2 regions of the Aliivibrio friggae genome follow, and region 2 is predicted to be linked to the other one. Evidence: predicted binding sites of a transcription regulator. Region 2 holds the regulator's gene; the other holds the start of a gene.
The links. The regulator PurR, encoded in region 2, represses purine synthesis genes. The targets are predictions, from matches to a motif close to TNANGNAAACGTTTNCNTNA.

Region 1 (7,512 bases), 1.0 Mb from region 2:
ACGGCAACGGTTGCAAATGCTTCACGAGGAATCGCGTTACGTAAACTACCACCACGGAACTCAACAAGACGTAAATCAAGTTCAACAGCGTGACCAGCAAGGAAGCGTCCTAAGAGTTTGTTTGCGTTACCACGACCAGTGTGAATATCACAACCAGAGTGGCCGCCTTTTAGGCCTTTCAATGTAATTTGACGAGTCACATAACCTGTTGGTAGTGCTTCACGTTCGATATTCAGTTTGATAGCACCATCAGCACCACCAGCACAACCCATATAGATCTCACCTTCTTGCTCAGAATCTGTATTTAAAAGGATATCACCTTCTAACCAACCTGCTTCTAAACCGAAAGCACCCGTCATGCCCGCTTCTTCATCGATAGTAAGTAAAACTTCAAGAGGACCATGCTTGATCTCATTTGAAGCTAATACAGTTAGACAAGAAGCCATACCCATACCGTTGTCAGCGCCAAGTGTCGTTCCTTTCGCTGTTACCCACTCGCCATCAATGTAAGGCTGAATAGGATCTTTTGTGAAGTCATGATCAGTGTCTTCATTCTTTTGTGGAACCATGTCGATATGAGCTTGAAGAACAACCCCTTTACGATCTTCCATGCCTGCGGTTGCTGGCTTTTTAATGAATACATTGCCGGTTGGATCACGGCGAACATCTAGTCCTTCACTTGTTGCCCATTCAATGATGTATTGAGCTAATGCTTCTTCATGTTTAGAAGGGTGAGGGATAGAGCAAATTTTATCGAAAAACTGCCAAAGAGGTTGAGGGGTAAGTTGACTGATCTCAGACACAAGAATCTCCTTTTGAGAACATTATTTATTTAGGAATGCTCTATTTATTTGAGTTATTGGGTATTAATTAAAACAAGTATACCTATGAATCTAGCGAATTACTCTGTTTGATATCGTAAATCCATATACTGATTTTATGAACTTAAAGGTAAATAGTTTAAATTTTTAAATAGCAAACGGTTACGTAATAAAACTACACAATATGATGGTTTAGTGGGCGGTAATTGATATTTTTTGTGAGCTGGGTCATGTTTTTGTTGTAATTTTATTCCATAGTGATATAGTTGTCTTCTCTGCTGATACAGCAGATGTAAATGCTCAAAGGATGAGTCCGATTTATCGCCTCCAAGGAACCGAGATCAATTATTTTGTTTTTAACTGTCAATTGATAAGGTGATGTTATGTCTTTTTTAAGCTCTTCAAGTTTCTGGAACCAACGCTCTGTTTATACAAGTCAATTCGTATACCCAGCTTGCTTTGGTTACTAATAAAACCTCGGTTTTATACAGTAAAGTAATACCCCTATAATTGGAATTCAATTAAACCCATCTTGGGTGACTTAATTCTCCGCCAGCCAAATTTTTTGGGTGGCGTTTTTTTTGCTTTTAAATTATTACCGCACCGCATTCCATTTCTTTAATTTCTCATAACTTGTTGATTTACATTATTTAGTAGTATTAATTCTAAATAGTGCTTTCACTTTATTTATCATTAACTCATTAAAAGGGTAACTATCGCTAGAAATTCATATAATTCCTCTTTATAATCCTCAGCCAATCGATTACGCAAACGTTTAAATTGCATAAAATAGACTAGGACACCCCCAATGCTTGAGAAACTGTTTCAACTAAAAGAAAACGGTACGGATTTTCGTACTGAGGTTATTGCAGGATTAACTACCTTTTTAACCATGGCTTATGTCATTTTCGTTAATCCCGCAATTCTAGCTGATGCGGGAATGGATAAAGGCGCTGTATTTGTTGCAACCTGTATTGCTGCTGCAATTGGTTGTTTCATTATGGGGTTTGTTGCTAACTTTCCAATAGCTCAAGCACCTGGTATGGGGTTAAATGCCTTCTTCACCTATACCGTTGTTTTAGGTATGGGCCATACATGGCAGGTTGCACTAGCTGCTGTATTTATGTCTGGTGTCTTATTTATACTATTAAGTCTTTTTAAAATTAGAGAATTAATAATTAACTCTATCCCTCTTTCTTTACGAACGGGTATCTCTGCGGGTATTGGTTTATTTCTTGCTTTTATTGCATTGAAGAATTCAGGTATCGTGATTGATAACCCTGCAACATTAGTTTCAATGGGTAGTATTAATAGTTTTCCAGCAGCAATGGGCGCTTTAGCTTTCTTTTTGACTATTGCACTGGTTCATCGTGGCTATAAAGCAGCTGTTATGATTGCTATCTTAGCAGTAACCGCTATTTCATTACTTTTTGGTGATGTTCAATATGCCGGTATTATGTCAATGCCACCAAGCATCGCACCTACTTTTTTACAATTAGACTTTTCTAGTGCGTTTGAATTGAGCATGTTAACGGTTGTGTTTGCTTTCTTATTTGTTGATTTGTTTGATACCGCAGGAACTTTAGTCGGTGTTTCTCAAAAAGCAGGAATTATGGATAAAGACGGTAATATCCCTCGTCTAAATAAAGCATTATTAGCGGACTCAACGGCAACGTCAGTAGGTGCTTTATTAGGTACATCAAATACTACGTCATACATTGAAAGTGTTGCTGGTGTTGCAGCTGGTGGCCGTACTGGTTTAACAGCAGTTGTAGTTGGTATCCTATTTCTTTTAGCTCTATTTTTTGCACCACTTGCAGGAATGGTCCCTGCTTATGCAACCGCTGGCGCACTGTTCTATGTTGCAATTCTAATGATGTCTGGTCTTGTGAGCATTGATTGGCGAGATCTTACTGAAGCAGCCCCTGTTGTTGTGGTATGCTTACTTATGCCTTTAACCTTCTCTATTGCTGATGGAATTTCGCTAGGCTTTATCTCTTATGCTGCGATTAAGTTGCTAAGTGGTAAAGGTCGTGATGTTCATATCAGTGTTTGGGTTCTTGCTGCACTATTCACGCTGAAATTTATTTTTACGGCGTAGTCGCTACCGGCTATGCTTTTTAGAGGTTTTGTCTATTATGGCTAACAAATTTGTAATCACTTGGGATAACATGCAGATGTATACTCGTCAGCTTGCTGAACAGTTACTTCCTGCCGAGCAATGGAAAGGTATTTTGGCTGTGAGCCGTGGCGGTTTAGTGCCTGCTGCGATTTTAGCTCGTGAGTTGAATATTCGTTATGTTGATACAGTTTGTATTTCAAGCTACGATCATGATCACCAGCGTGATATGACGGTTGTTAAAGCAATGGAAGGTGATGGTGAAGGTTTTATCATCATTGATGACCTTGTTGATAGCGGTGATACAGCGGTTAAACTACGTGAAATGTACCCTAAAGGTAAATTAGTGACAGTATGTGCTAAACCAGCAGGCATTCATTTAGTTGATGCTTATGTTGTTGATATCCCACAAGATACATGGATTGAACAACCATGGGATATGGCGGTAACATACGTAGATCCTATTTGTAAAAAATAATTCAAATCAAATTGATAAAAATGACTCTCTTAGTAGGGTCATTTTTTTTGCCTTGAATTTGATTTTATTGCGCTCTGCGTATTTCTTATTTGTCTTTCAGTATATAGTAATAGCCATCAACCTTTGTATTACTGGTGTTTGGAATGACTCAACCTGAAAGTGAAAACCTCTCTGTTAAATTATTTAAAAATCAAAAGCAAGCCCTAGAGACGTCAGGTCTTGTTCCTTATCTTCCAAGTAGTGTGGAGCAAATGTCTTCCAATGATGATGATCGACGTTGGTATCGTGAACTTCGCCGTCCTCAATGGATTTGGCAAGGTGTCGAACCAATCGAATTAGAATCAGTTCTTGCTCGTATCGCCAACAGTGATAAAAATCGTACTCGTGATGAATGGCTCGATACCGTCAGTGGCTATCACTCTGGAAACTGGGCCTATGAGTGGATCCATGCAGGAATGGATCACCAAAAAAAAGCATCAGAATTAGAGGGCGATGAAGCTGCTGAGTCTTTATTTAAAGCAAGTTTATATTTTAGTATTGCTGGCTACCCACACATTAAAGGGGATAACCTAGCGACTCAAGCACAGGTTCTTGCAAATCAAGCTTATGATATGGCAGCGAAAGAAACTTCTCATCGAATAGAGAAGATCCAAGTGCCTTATGAAGGAAAGAAAATTACTTGTTATTTGCATTTACCAAATACAGAAAAGCCGTTACCAGTTGTCATTGTCAGTGGTGGAATGGATTCATTACAAACCGATATGTGGCGACTTTATCGTGATTTTCTTGCACCAAATAATATGGCGATGTTGACTCTTGATATGCCATCAATTGGCCACAGTTCTCATTGGCCATTAACGGAAGACTCTAGTTGTTTACATCAAGCCGTATTGAACCATTTACCAAATATTCCATGGGTTGACCGTTTTCATACCGCTGTGATGGGTTTTCGTTTCGGTGGTAACGCCGCGTTACGTCTCTCGTTTTTAGAACCAAGCAGATTAAAAGCGTGTGTGGCATTGGGTGCTCCTATCCATAATATATTGTCAGACTCTAGACTATTGAAAAAAATGCCGAAGATGTATTTAGATGTATTAGCGTCTCGACTGGCAAAGAAAGTCGTTGATATCAATAGTCTCACTAGCCAGATGCAAGCATGGTCTTTGAAGAACCAAGGCTTTCTTTCTGGAGGACGAAAAACATCAGTATCTATTCTTTCCATAGGTTTAAAAGGGGATCCGGTATCCCCTAAATCAGATAACAAATTGGCCGCTTTATTTAGTCAATATGGTAAAGGCATTGAGCTACAAAGTAAGACCTTGCATAGTGGCTATGAAGAGGCGTTAAATCAGATGATTGAGTGGATAAAAGAGGAGATGAAGCAATAATCTGACTTTAAATTCATCTTATTAAAGTGAAATGTTATTAAATGCTATTTTAAGCTTGTACTGTTCTGATTTGCTTGCTAAAAATAGGGCAGTTTTTCCATTATTATTACGATGAACAAAAATCGTAATTTAAAACATTATTAGTTAATAAATAGGTAGTAGGGAATTGAATACACAATCTCAAACCATAGTCGTTAAACTTGGTACAAGTGTACTCACCGGTGGCACATTAAAACTTGATAGAGCCCATATGGTTGAACTTGTTCGCCAGTGTGTGCATCTGAAAAAGTTAGGTCACCAAGTTATTGTTGTTACATCTGGAGCGATTGCTGCTGGTCGTGAACATCTTAACTACCCCGAACTACCCAAAACCATGGCCAATAAGCAGTTACTGGCTGCTGTTGGTCAAAGTTGCTTAATTCAAGCATGGCAGAGTTTATTTGGTATCTATGGTGTTGATGTCGGGCAAATGTTACTGACACGCGCAGATTTAGACGATCGTGAACGCTACTTAAATGCGCGAGATATGCTAACGGCTTTGCTCAAAAATAACATTGTGCCTATTGTTAATGAGAATGATGCGGTAGCAACTAATGAAATTAAAGTGGGCGATAATGATAATTTATCAGCATTAGTCGGAATTCTTGCTGGAGCAGATAAGCTGTTATTATTGACCGATCAGTCGGGACTATTTACGGCGGATCCACGAAAAGATCCTAAAGCTGAGTTGATCAAAGAAGTTCATACGATTGATGAAACATTACGAAAAATTGCCGGTGGTAGCGGAACGACGCTAGGTACTGGTGGTATGGCAACGAAACTGCAAGCGGCAGATATTGCTCGCCGTGCAGGTATCGAAGTTGTGATCGCAGCGGGTAGTGCAGAAAATGTGATCAGTGATGTTATACATTCAAAACCACAAGGAACGAAGTTCTTACCTGTTGAATGTGCACTTGAAAGTCGTAAGCGTTGGATTTTAGCTGGGCCTGCGTCTAACGGTCATATTGTGATTGATGATGGTGCTGTTAACGCTGTTCAACAAAAAGGCAGTAGCTTATTAAGTAAGGGTATTACTGAAGTTGCGGGTCATTTTGTTCGTGGTGGTGTTGCTAAGATTGTAAATACAAACGGCGAATTGATTGCTCGTGGTATTTCACGCTATTCAAGTGAAGATTTAAGTAAGATTTTAGGTAAGCACAGTCTGGATATTTACGCAGTATTGGGCTACGAATATGGGCCTGTAGCTATCCATCGTGATGATTTAGTACTGATTTAGTAATAAGGATATATTGTGAATTTAACAACTATGGGTCAGGCAGCAAAAGCCGCTGCATTTGACTTGGCTGTTGCTCCAACAGCACAAAAGAACAGAGCGCTTGCTATTATTGCTGACGAGCTTGAAGCAAATAAAGAAGCGATTCTTGCTGCAAATGCAAAAGATATTAAAGCCGCAGTAGAAGCGGGTATTTCAGCAGCGATGCAAGACAGATTATTACTGACAGAAGAGCGTTTAGTTGGCATTGCTAATGATGTTCGTAATGTGATTAATTTAAATGATCCTGTTGGTAGTGAAATCGATAGTAAAGTATTAGAAAATGGGATGTCTTTATCTCGTCGTCGCGTGCCAATTGGTGTGATTGGCGTTATTTACGAAGCTCGTCCAAACGTGACTATTGATATTGCTTCATTATGTTTAAAAACAGGCAATGCGAGCATTTTACGTGGTGGTAAAGAAACCTTCTTCTCTAACATGGAGTTGGTTAAGGTTATTCAAGTTGCGCTTGAAAAAGCAGGATTACCAGCGGCGTCTGTGCAATATATCGAAAAGCCTGATCGTGAGTTAGTTTCTCAACTGCTTACTCTTGATGATTATGTCGATATGATCATTCCACGTGGTGGTGCTGGTTTACATAAAATGTGTAAAGAAAACAGCTCCATTCCAGTCATCATTGGTGGCTTTGGTATTAGCCATGCGTTCGTTGATGATAGTGCTGACTTAGAAAGAGCATTAGCGGTTGTAGATAATTCAAAAGCACAACGTCCATCAGCATGTAATGCGTTAGATACGTTACTTGTTCATGAAGCAGTAGCTCCACAATTCTTAGCATTACTTGCTGATAACATGGCAGGCCGTGTTGAATTAGTTGCTGAGCCTAAAGCTTATGCACTATTAAAAGAGTTTGAAGGTGTATCGCTACGTGAAGCTCAAGAGGGCGATTTTGACACTGAATGGCTAAGTTACACATTAGGTGTAAAAGTCGTTGCTGATGTAAACGAAGCAGCGGCTCATATGCAAAAACACAACGCGAGCCATTCTGATACGATCTTAACGAATAATATTGAATCTGCTGAGAAGTTCATTAATACGGCGGGATCGGCTGCTGTCTATGTGAATGCTTCAACTCGCTTTACGGATGGCGCTCAGTTTGGTTTAGGCGCAGAAGTTGCGGTGTCTACTCAAAAGCTTCATGCTCGCGGTCCAATGGGCTTAGAAGAGCTAACAAGTTATAAATGGGTAGGTAAAGCAGATTATCTAATCCGTAGTTAATCGTTCTTCAGTTAGCTTATAGCAAATAAATAAAAAGGTTGGCGCCAAAACGTCAACCTTTTTTCATTTCTTGAATCCTGAACTATTTAACTTCTTCGCCTTTCGCTTGAAGATCGGCATGGTAAGAAGAACGAACAAATGGACCACAAGCAGCATGA
Region 2 (7,512 bases):
GTTTAGGCGCAGAATTACCAAATCGTTCTTCTTTTGCTTTTTCACGACGCTTTTCATTAAACGTATTGTTCGAATGATGATTACGTCCTGAACTTGCTTTTTTAATTACTCGTACTTTGCCATCGATCTCTTGAACTTTACGAGAAGCTTCTTCCGTCTTACTAGATGAACCAATCATATTATTAATTTGGTCCATTTCATCTGCACTCAAGTAACGCCATTCACCTGATGCTAATTTGCCAAGATCAATATTCATAATACGCACACGCTTTAGCTTAAATACTTCATAGTCTAAGTATTCACACATGCGGCGGATCTGACGATTAAGTCCCTGTGTTAAGGTAATACGAAAAACAAAACGAGATTCTTGTTCAATCTTACACGGTAAGGTAACCGTATCTAGAATAGGTACACCCGCCGCCATCTTAGTTAAGAATTCATCAGTGATCGGTTTATCAACGCGTACTACATATTCTTTTTCGTGCGCATTACCTGCACGAAGAATTTTATTTACAATATCGCCATCACTGGTTAAAAAGATCAAGCCATCTGAAGGTTTATCTAAACGACCAATTGGAAAGATACGTTGTTCATGATTAATATAATCAACGATATTGCCTTCAACATGACGCTCAGTCGTACATGTAATCCCTACGGGTTTATTAAATGCAATATAAATACGATCTTGTTTCTCTTTTAATGGTTTTCCATCAACCAGAACTTCATCACCTTCAGCTACTTTTGTTCCCATTTCAGGGACTTTGCCGTTAATTGTAATACGTTGTTGGTCAATAAGCTTATCTGCTTCTCTTCGTGAGCAATAACCCGTGTCACTAATGAATTTATTTAAACGGGTTAATTTAGGTTCTGGTGATGTCATGATGTACCTCAAAAAAGTGAACAGCCGAAGTGTAGCAGAAACGGATAAATATCCAATAAAAAAGCACCCTAAACCAATGCATAGGGTGCTTTCGCTGTCATAGACGCTGACGAACTGTCAGTTATATCTACAATTACTTAGTCTCTACCTTTGCCTCAACAACGTCAGTAGTCACTGGATCCGCTTTAACCAATTCAGTTTTAGCAACAGTAGTCTCTTCTACGATGCTTTCTTGAGCTTCTGCGATAGGTTCAGCAGCTACTGGAGCCTCTTCGACTACTGCCGTTTCTTCTGATGCTTGCTCTTCCGGTTGATTGTTTTCTGCAACTGCCGCTTGTTCCGCATTTTCTTCCGCTGTGGCTGGCTCTGCAGTTATTGCCTCTTTCTTTGCTTTTTCTGCCGCTTCTTTCTCTTTATAAGAAGCAATCACACCATTCAAATTATTAATTAAGTTATCATTTCGCTCAAGTTGTTGTGTCAGTACAACCACTTGTTTTTGAACATTAGCACGATCGCCAGTTTGCTTTTCAACTGTCACTTCCAGTGTTTTGATTTGCACCTGAAGCTCTTTGATTTTATCTTCTAGATCAGCCGTATTATTAATCTCATGCATTTGCTGTACTGAAACCAAAACCGCCTCAGTCTGCATTCTTAATGGTTGGTTACGGTAATCATCACCATTAATTGCTTGTGAAATAGATAATAATTTATTTTCAAACTCTAATACTGGTTGCTCAAATTGGCCATTTTTAACTGCTTTCAGTAATTTCACTTCAGCTGCCATGTTTTTTAAATGATCAAGTTGAAAACGTGTTTTAGCAACAACATCAACAATTAATGCTTTATCACGATTGTTTGCTTGTACTGCTTTTTTAGCTTTATCTAATTCCGCTTTAGCTTGGCCATAGCTAATTGGTGCAATGGCCTTAAATCCCTTACGAGATAAGTCAGAAAACTCTTTTTCCAGTGGCTCAACATGAATTTTTAATGTTGTTTTAATCTCTGTAACTTTTGCATTGGTTAGAAATGATGCTTGCTTAGTTTGAGCTTCAGCAATATCGTTTTCAACCACAGTTACAAAGAGTGCTTTATACTGAGTGTTTAGGCTTGAAAACTCTTGTGAGTAATACTTTTTAGCATCAATCTCAATCAAATATGCCATCTGTGCAATAGCATCAGACAATACGACATCTGCCGTTGCTTTATAACGTTTAAGTTTCGAAAGTTCACTATCGGCAACTGCAACTAAAGACATGTACTTTGCAGCATAAGAACCCGAAGAGAACATTGAGTACTCTTCATTAATTAGCCCTGGCTCTTTTTCAATTTCTAAAAAGATCTCTTTTGCTTCAGCCCACTCTTCCATCATTGTCGCGTATGCGGCTTCTGAATAAATTGAAAAAGAGTCTACAGAATCAAAAGTTGTTTTATCTAATGAATATTGTTTCTGAAGCGCATCAAATGTTGATACTGATTGTACTTTGTCATTTTGCTCAGTTACAGCCACTGCTGACTCACCACCAGTACTCTGACAGCCAACCACACCGACTAACGCAGAGGCAATCATTGCCATTTTAAAAAATTGTTTCATCACTAACCCATAATAATTATTTTTGAATAGACATCACATAACATAGTAGTACAAACAAAAATTAAAGACAGCTTTTCTTATGTATGAGGCGAAATCAGTATTGACATTGATATAACAACAAAAAAAGCCACTCAATTTTGAGTGGCTTTCTGTATTATCTATCGCAGTTTATGAAAATTAATCTCCTGCGAACATATAACCTTCACCGTGTACAGTGACAAAAATTTGAGGATTTTTTGGATCCACTTCCATTTTTGCTCGCATTCTACGGATCAGTACATCAATCGTTCTATCATTTGGGGCATCTACGCGATGACTGATCATATTCAAAATACGTTCACGTGATAGAACCGTATTTGGGTATGAAGACAGAGCAACCAATAATTCATATTCTGCTTTCGTGAGTTTTACTGGCTCGCCATTATTTGACAAAGCACGACGTTGGATATCAAAAGTCCACTCACCAAAGCGAACAATACTCGACTCATCCACTTCAACAGGTTCATTGACTAACGACATACGCCAAAATAAATTTTTCACTCGTACTAATAGCTCACGTAATTCAACAGGCTTAGTAACATAATCATCAGCCCCCATTTCTAGACCAACAATGCGGTCAATACTATCTGTTCGTCCTGTAACAAGAATAATACCAATATTCGACTGACTGCGTAATTCACGCGCCAACAATAAACCATCCTCTCCTGGTAGGTTTATATCAAGCATAATTAAATCAACTTTTTGTTCAGCCAAAATAGTTCGCATTTCTGCCCCTGTTTCAGCCTCGCTCACTTGATATCCCTCGGCTTCAAAATAGCCTACAAGTTTAGAGCGAGTTACCACTTCGTCTTCAACAACTAAAATGTGATAGCTCATAATCTTCTCTTTTTTATGGTTATTAGGATGGTTCTTATCTTATTCTATTCATATTTTGTAATAATGCCAATTCTCAATTGATATTTCTGTATTTTAATTGATTCAAGACAATTCTTAATAAAAATCGAACATTAATCTTTACTCATATATTTATACACCCTGTTAATGAGAGGTGCTATTCCTTTTCATACTTATCCAGTACAATTCTTAAATAAACTTTTTGGAGTAAAAGATAAATGAACGAATTAACAGCATTTAATGAACAACGCGCTGAAATTTACTGGTGGCTTTCAAGCTTATTAGCTAATGAACTAACAACTGAGCAGCTTGAGCAGTACAACAGTTTTGAAGTACGTACTTTTTTAGCAAGCTTGGCTGAAACTCCAACGTTAGCGACATCGATGAATGCTTTAATTGAAAAACTAAATCAATTACAAAGCCGCGAAGACGTGCAACTTGAGCTATCTGCTGATTTCTGTCAAGCCTTTCTAGGCTCGGATAAAAACAGTGCTCTGCCTTACGCGTCGATATATTTAGACAAGGCAGGCATCCTAAATGGCAAGCCAGCTCAAGATATGCGAGATCTACTTTCAAAATATGACATTGCACAAAAGTCTGAGTTTAACGAACCTGCTGACCATATTGCTATTGAATTAGATTTTCTTGGTAACTTAATTGCCATGACAAATCAGCAATCATCTGAAGAAGATTTTGAAACTTACATGAATGCTCAACTAACGTTTATCAACGAACAATTACTTTCATGGGTTCCAAGATTTAGTCAAATATGTAAAGAAAGAGATGAGTTTGGTTTTTATGCTTCTGTTACCGACTTTTTAGTTGCGTTCTTACGATTAGATGCGACTTTCCTTACCGGTGAGTAATATAAATGCTAAAATTGATGCAATAAACTAACAAGTCCGTGATGTAAATCAGATTACAACCAAAATTTATTAAATCAATAATTGTTTGCACTATGCTTTACCTATAAAATGTGAACGCAAACGATAAAATTTGAAAACTAAATGAAAACCGCATTTTTGGCGGTTTTTTTTATTTATACCTTTTTATTTATACCTAGACTTAGGGCCTATTTATCTTCCATCAGTTCTTTACAGATCAAAACTCATTTTTGTTGGAAGATAAATAGCCCCTTAATAATCATTTAAGGCTTTTATATGGCTACTATTAAAGACGTTGCAAAACTTGCTTCGGTTTCAACCACCACGGTATCGCACGTAATTAACAAGACACGCTTTGTCGCAGAAGCAACTCAAAAGCGTGTATGGGAAGCAGTTGAAGAACTTAACTATGCACCAAGTGCTGTTGCTCGTAGTTTAAAGTGCAATACGACACGTACTATTGGTATGCTAGTAACTCAATCATTTAACCCATTTTTTGCTGAAGTAATGCATGGGGTTGAAAACTACTGCTACAAACAAGGTTACACACTATTTATGTGTAATACCGAGGGCGATTTAGATAAACAAAAACATTACCTTCGTATGCTTTCTGAAAAACGAGTAGATGGCTTATTGGTTATGTGTTCAGATCTTAATGAACAATTATTAGCACTACTTGAAAAGAATACCGAGTTACCAATGGTAATTATGGACTGGGGCCCTGATAGTCCACACACAGATAAAATCATTGATAACTCTGAAAAAGGTGGCTATTTAGCAACAAAACATTTGATCGAAAATGGCCATACTCAAATTGCTTGTATTACAGGTCAAGCTGAAAAAACCACATGTAAAGAACGTGTTCATGGTTTTCAACGCGCTCATGAAGAAGCTAACTTGCCATTTAAATCAGAATGGATATTAGAAGGTGACTTTGAATGCGCTTCTGCATCAAAAGCGATTGATAAGCTATTAGCCATGCAAGAGCGTCCAACTGCTTTATTTTGTTTTAACGATATAATGGCTCTGGCTGCAATCAGTCGAATTAAGCAATCTGGTTTGCGAGTGCCTGAAGATATTTCTGTTATTGGCTACGATAATATAGAACTTTCAGCTTACTTCTCACCACCGCTAACGACGATCCACCAACCTAAACGTCGTGTAGGAAAAACTGCGGTAGAGATATTATTAGAGCGAATTAAGGATAAACATCACGAACGTCGTGTTTTTGAAATGCAGCCAGAGGTTGTTTCTCGCAGTAGTGTTCTTAATCGTTTAAAATAATAATTACAATTCTTTTTATATCAAAAACTTATTTATTTCTCTTTTTTATTTAAAACTTGAACAGAGATAACAAAAAAACAACGCCATTATGTGAACCAAGATCACATAATGGCGTTTTTTGCTATAACACACCTTATTGATTGCTATATCATCAATAGTGTCACGAACATGGCAAACTATGCGAAAGTATAGGACGCAAAGCTTCCGGCCTACGTATTATATATAAGGTAGCGGGGTTGCCGACGGCGAGTATTCTGTCAATCGTTGTTAATTTTTACGTTAAAATAACAATGATTTCTTTTAAGCTTGCTACTATTTCCTCGGGCTCAGTTGTTTAGTGACATAGACTTACTAACCGAGAATTATTGCAATGGATAAACCAATACTAAAAGAATCACTTCGTTTACTTTCCTCTCTTGGGAAGATCTCTTCGCGTTCAATGTTTGGTGGCTTTGGTGTCTTTATAGATGACACTATGTTTGCCCTTGTCGTTCAAGACAAACTGCATTTACGATCAAGCGAAGAAACGATTAATTTATTTAAAGAGCAAGGATTTGAACCTTACGTTTATAAAAAACGTGGTTTTCCAGTTGTTACTAAATATTTTGCTCTTCCTGAGGAGTGTTGGAATGAACCAGATTCCATCTTGCTTCAAGCTGTTATAGCTTTAGATGTCGCGAAAAAAGATAAAGAAAAACAGAAAACCGCAGAACCATCACGTATTAAAGATTTACCAAACCTTCGATTAGCTACAGAAAGAATGCTAAAGAAAGCAGGGATTAATACAGTAGAAGAACTACGTAGTACAGGCTCAGTAAATGCTTATAAAGCAATTCAACAAACTCATTCTAGCCATGTTAGTGATGAATTATTATGGTCTCTTGAGGGAGCAATTAAAGGCACACATTGGTCTGTTGTTTCATCGGAAACAAGATGTGAACTAAGAAAGCAATTATAAATTAGCTCACAATAATTCTCCTTCATAATTTCAGATACTGTTCTTAGTTTTAAACTAAAGGCAGTATCTGCATCTCCTCGTTTTAACTTATTTATTTTACAGTTTCAAATTAAAATCATTCAGAACAAAAACTTAACCAACCAACCTTATCAATCACATCGTATTAACTTTATTGTAAATAATCTATTATTTCACCTTTAATTCAGATACCCTATATATGGTATTAAAGCCGATTAATTGGCCTAATGAATTATTGGATATTGTTAGATGAACAAAAACACAATCAGCAAAAAATGGCTCTACCTACCTATCATATGCATGATATTTACCATGTCTCTTGGTTTATTTATTTTTAACTCAACACTTTCTGATTGGCTTGAAAAAAAGGTCGAAGGTGGAATGTCTGAAGAAATCTCACGCGTCATAAAAGAAATAAATGATGACCAAGTTTCTTTTTCTGATTTAAAAGCCTTAGATGTTTATATAAAAACCAAGCTAGAACTAGCTAAAGAAGATCACGTAACAATCATCAAAGCTGATGGTACACCTATCGCAGACAGTGATATCTCTTTAGAAGCCGTATTACGACTTGAAAACCACCTAAATAGAAAAGAAGTTGTTGACGCTAAAAACTTAAATTATGGCACCACGACCCGCTTCAGTACTTCTCGCTTTAAAAATTTACTGTATTCAGCACAATCATTCGATTACCAAGGTCAAACTTATATTGTTAGAGTCGCGACACCATTAACGCGTATAGACGCAATGGTAGAAGAATTGATGAATATCCTAATAATTTTAATGGGGATTAATATTTCACTTGTTATTGGTTCTTCTTTATTAAGTAACAAATTGATTCAGCAGCAAGTACAAAATGAGCAAGATTTACAAGAAGATCGTATTGAGCAGCGTACTCAAGAGATTGAATTATTACATCGCCTTGCTACTATGCTTGCTGCCTGTAATTCAATTAATGAAGCTCAGATGGTGGTTGAAGATATCCTTCCTCGAATTCTTGGTA

Region 1: a site for PurR is predicted at 1,585-1,604, ahead of AC2INI_RS03780 (NCS2 family permease). Genes of this name have one in related genera too.

The regions. Positions count from the first base shown of each region.
Region 1 is NZ_CM170648.1:806,927-814,438, forward strand. Features, by position in the region: gene AC2INI_RS03775 (aminoacyl-histidine dipeptidase) at 1-803, opposite strand, end outside; gene AC2INI_RS03780 (NCS2 family permease) at 1,630-2,922, shown strand; gene gpt (xanthine phosphoribosyltransferase) at 2,960-3,418, shown strand; gene frsA (esterase FrsA) at 3,562-4,806, shown strand; gene proB (glutamate 5-kinase) at 4,973-6,082, shown strand; gene AC2INI_RS03800 (glutamate-5-semialdehyde dehydrogenase) at 6,098-7,354, shown strand; gene lipA (lipoyl synthase) at 7,437-7,512, opposite strand, start outside.
Region 2 is NZ_CM170648.1:1,818,849-1,826,360, forward strand. Features, by position in the region: gene rluF (23S rRNA pseudouridine(2604) synthase RluF) at 1-880, opposite strand, end outside; gene AC2INI_RS08450 (hypothetical protein) at 1,014-2,471, opposite strand; gene torR (two-component system response regulator TorR) at 2,649-3,347, opposite strand; gene torD (molecular chaperone TorD) at 3,584-4,231, shown strand; gene purR (HTH-type transcriptional repressor PurR) at 4,526-5,533, shown strand; cyclic di-GMP riboswitch class I at 5,694-5,777, shown strand; gene AC2INI_RS08470 (TfoX/Sxy family DNA transformation protein) at 5,904-6,491, shown strand; gene AC2INI_RS08475 (sensor domain-containing diguanylate cyclase) at 6,759-7,512, shown strand, end outside.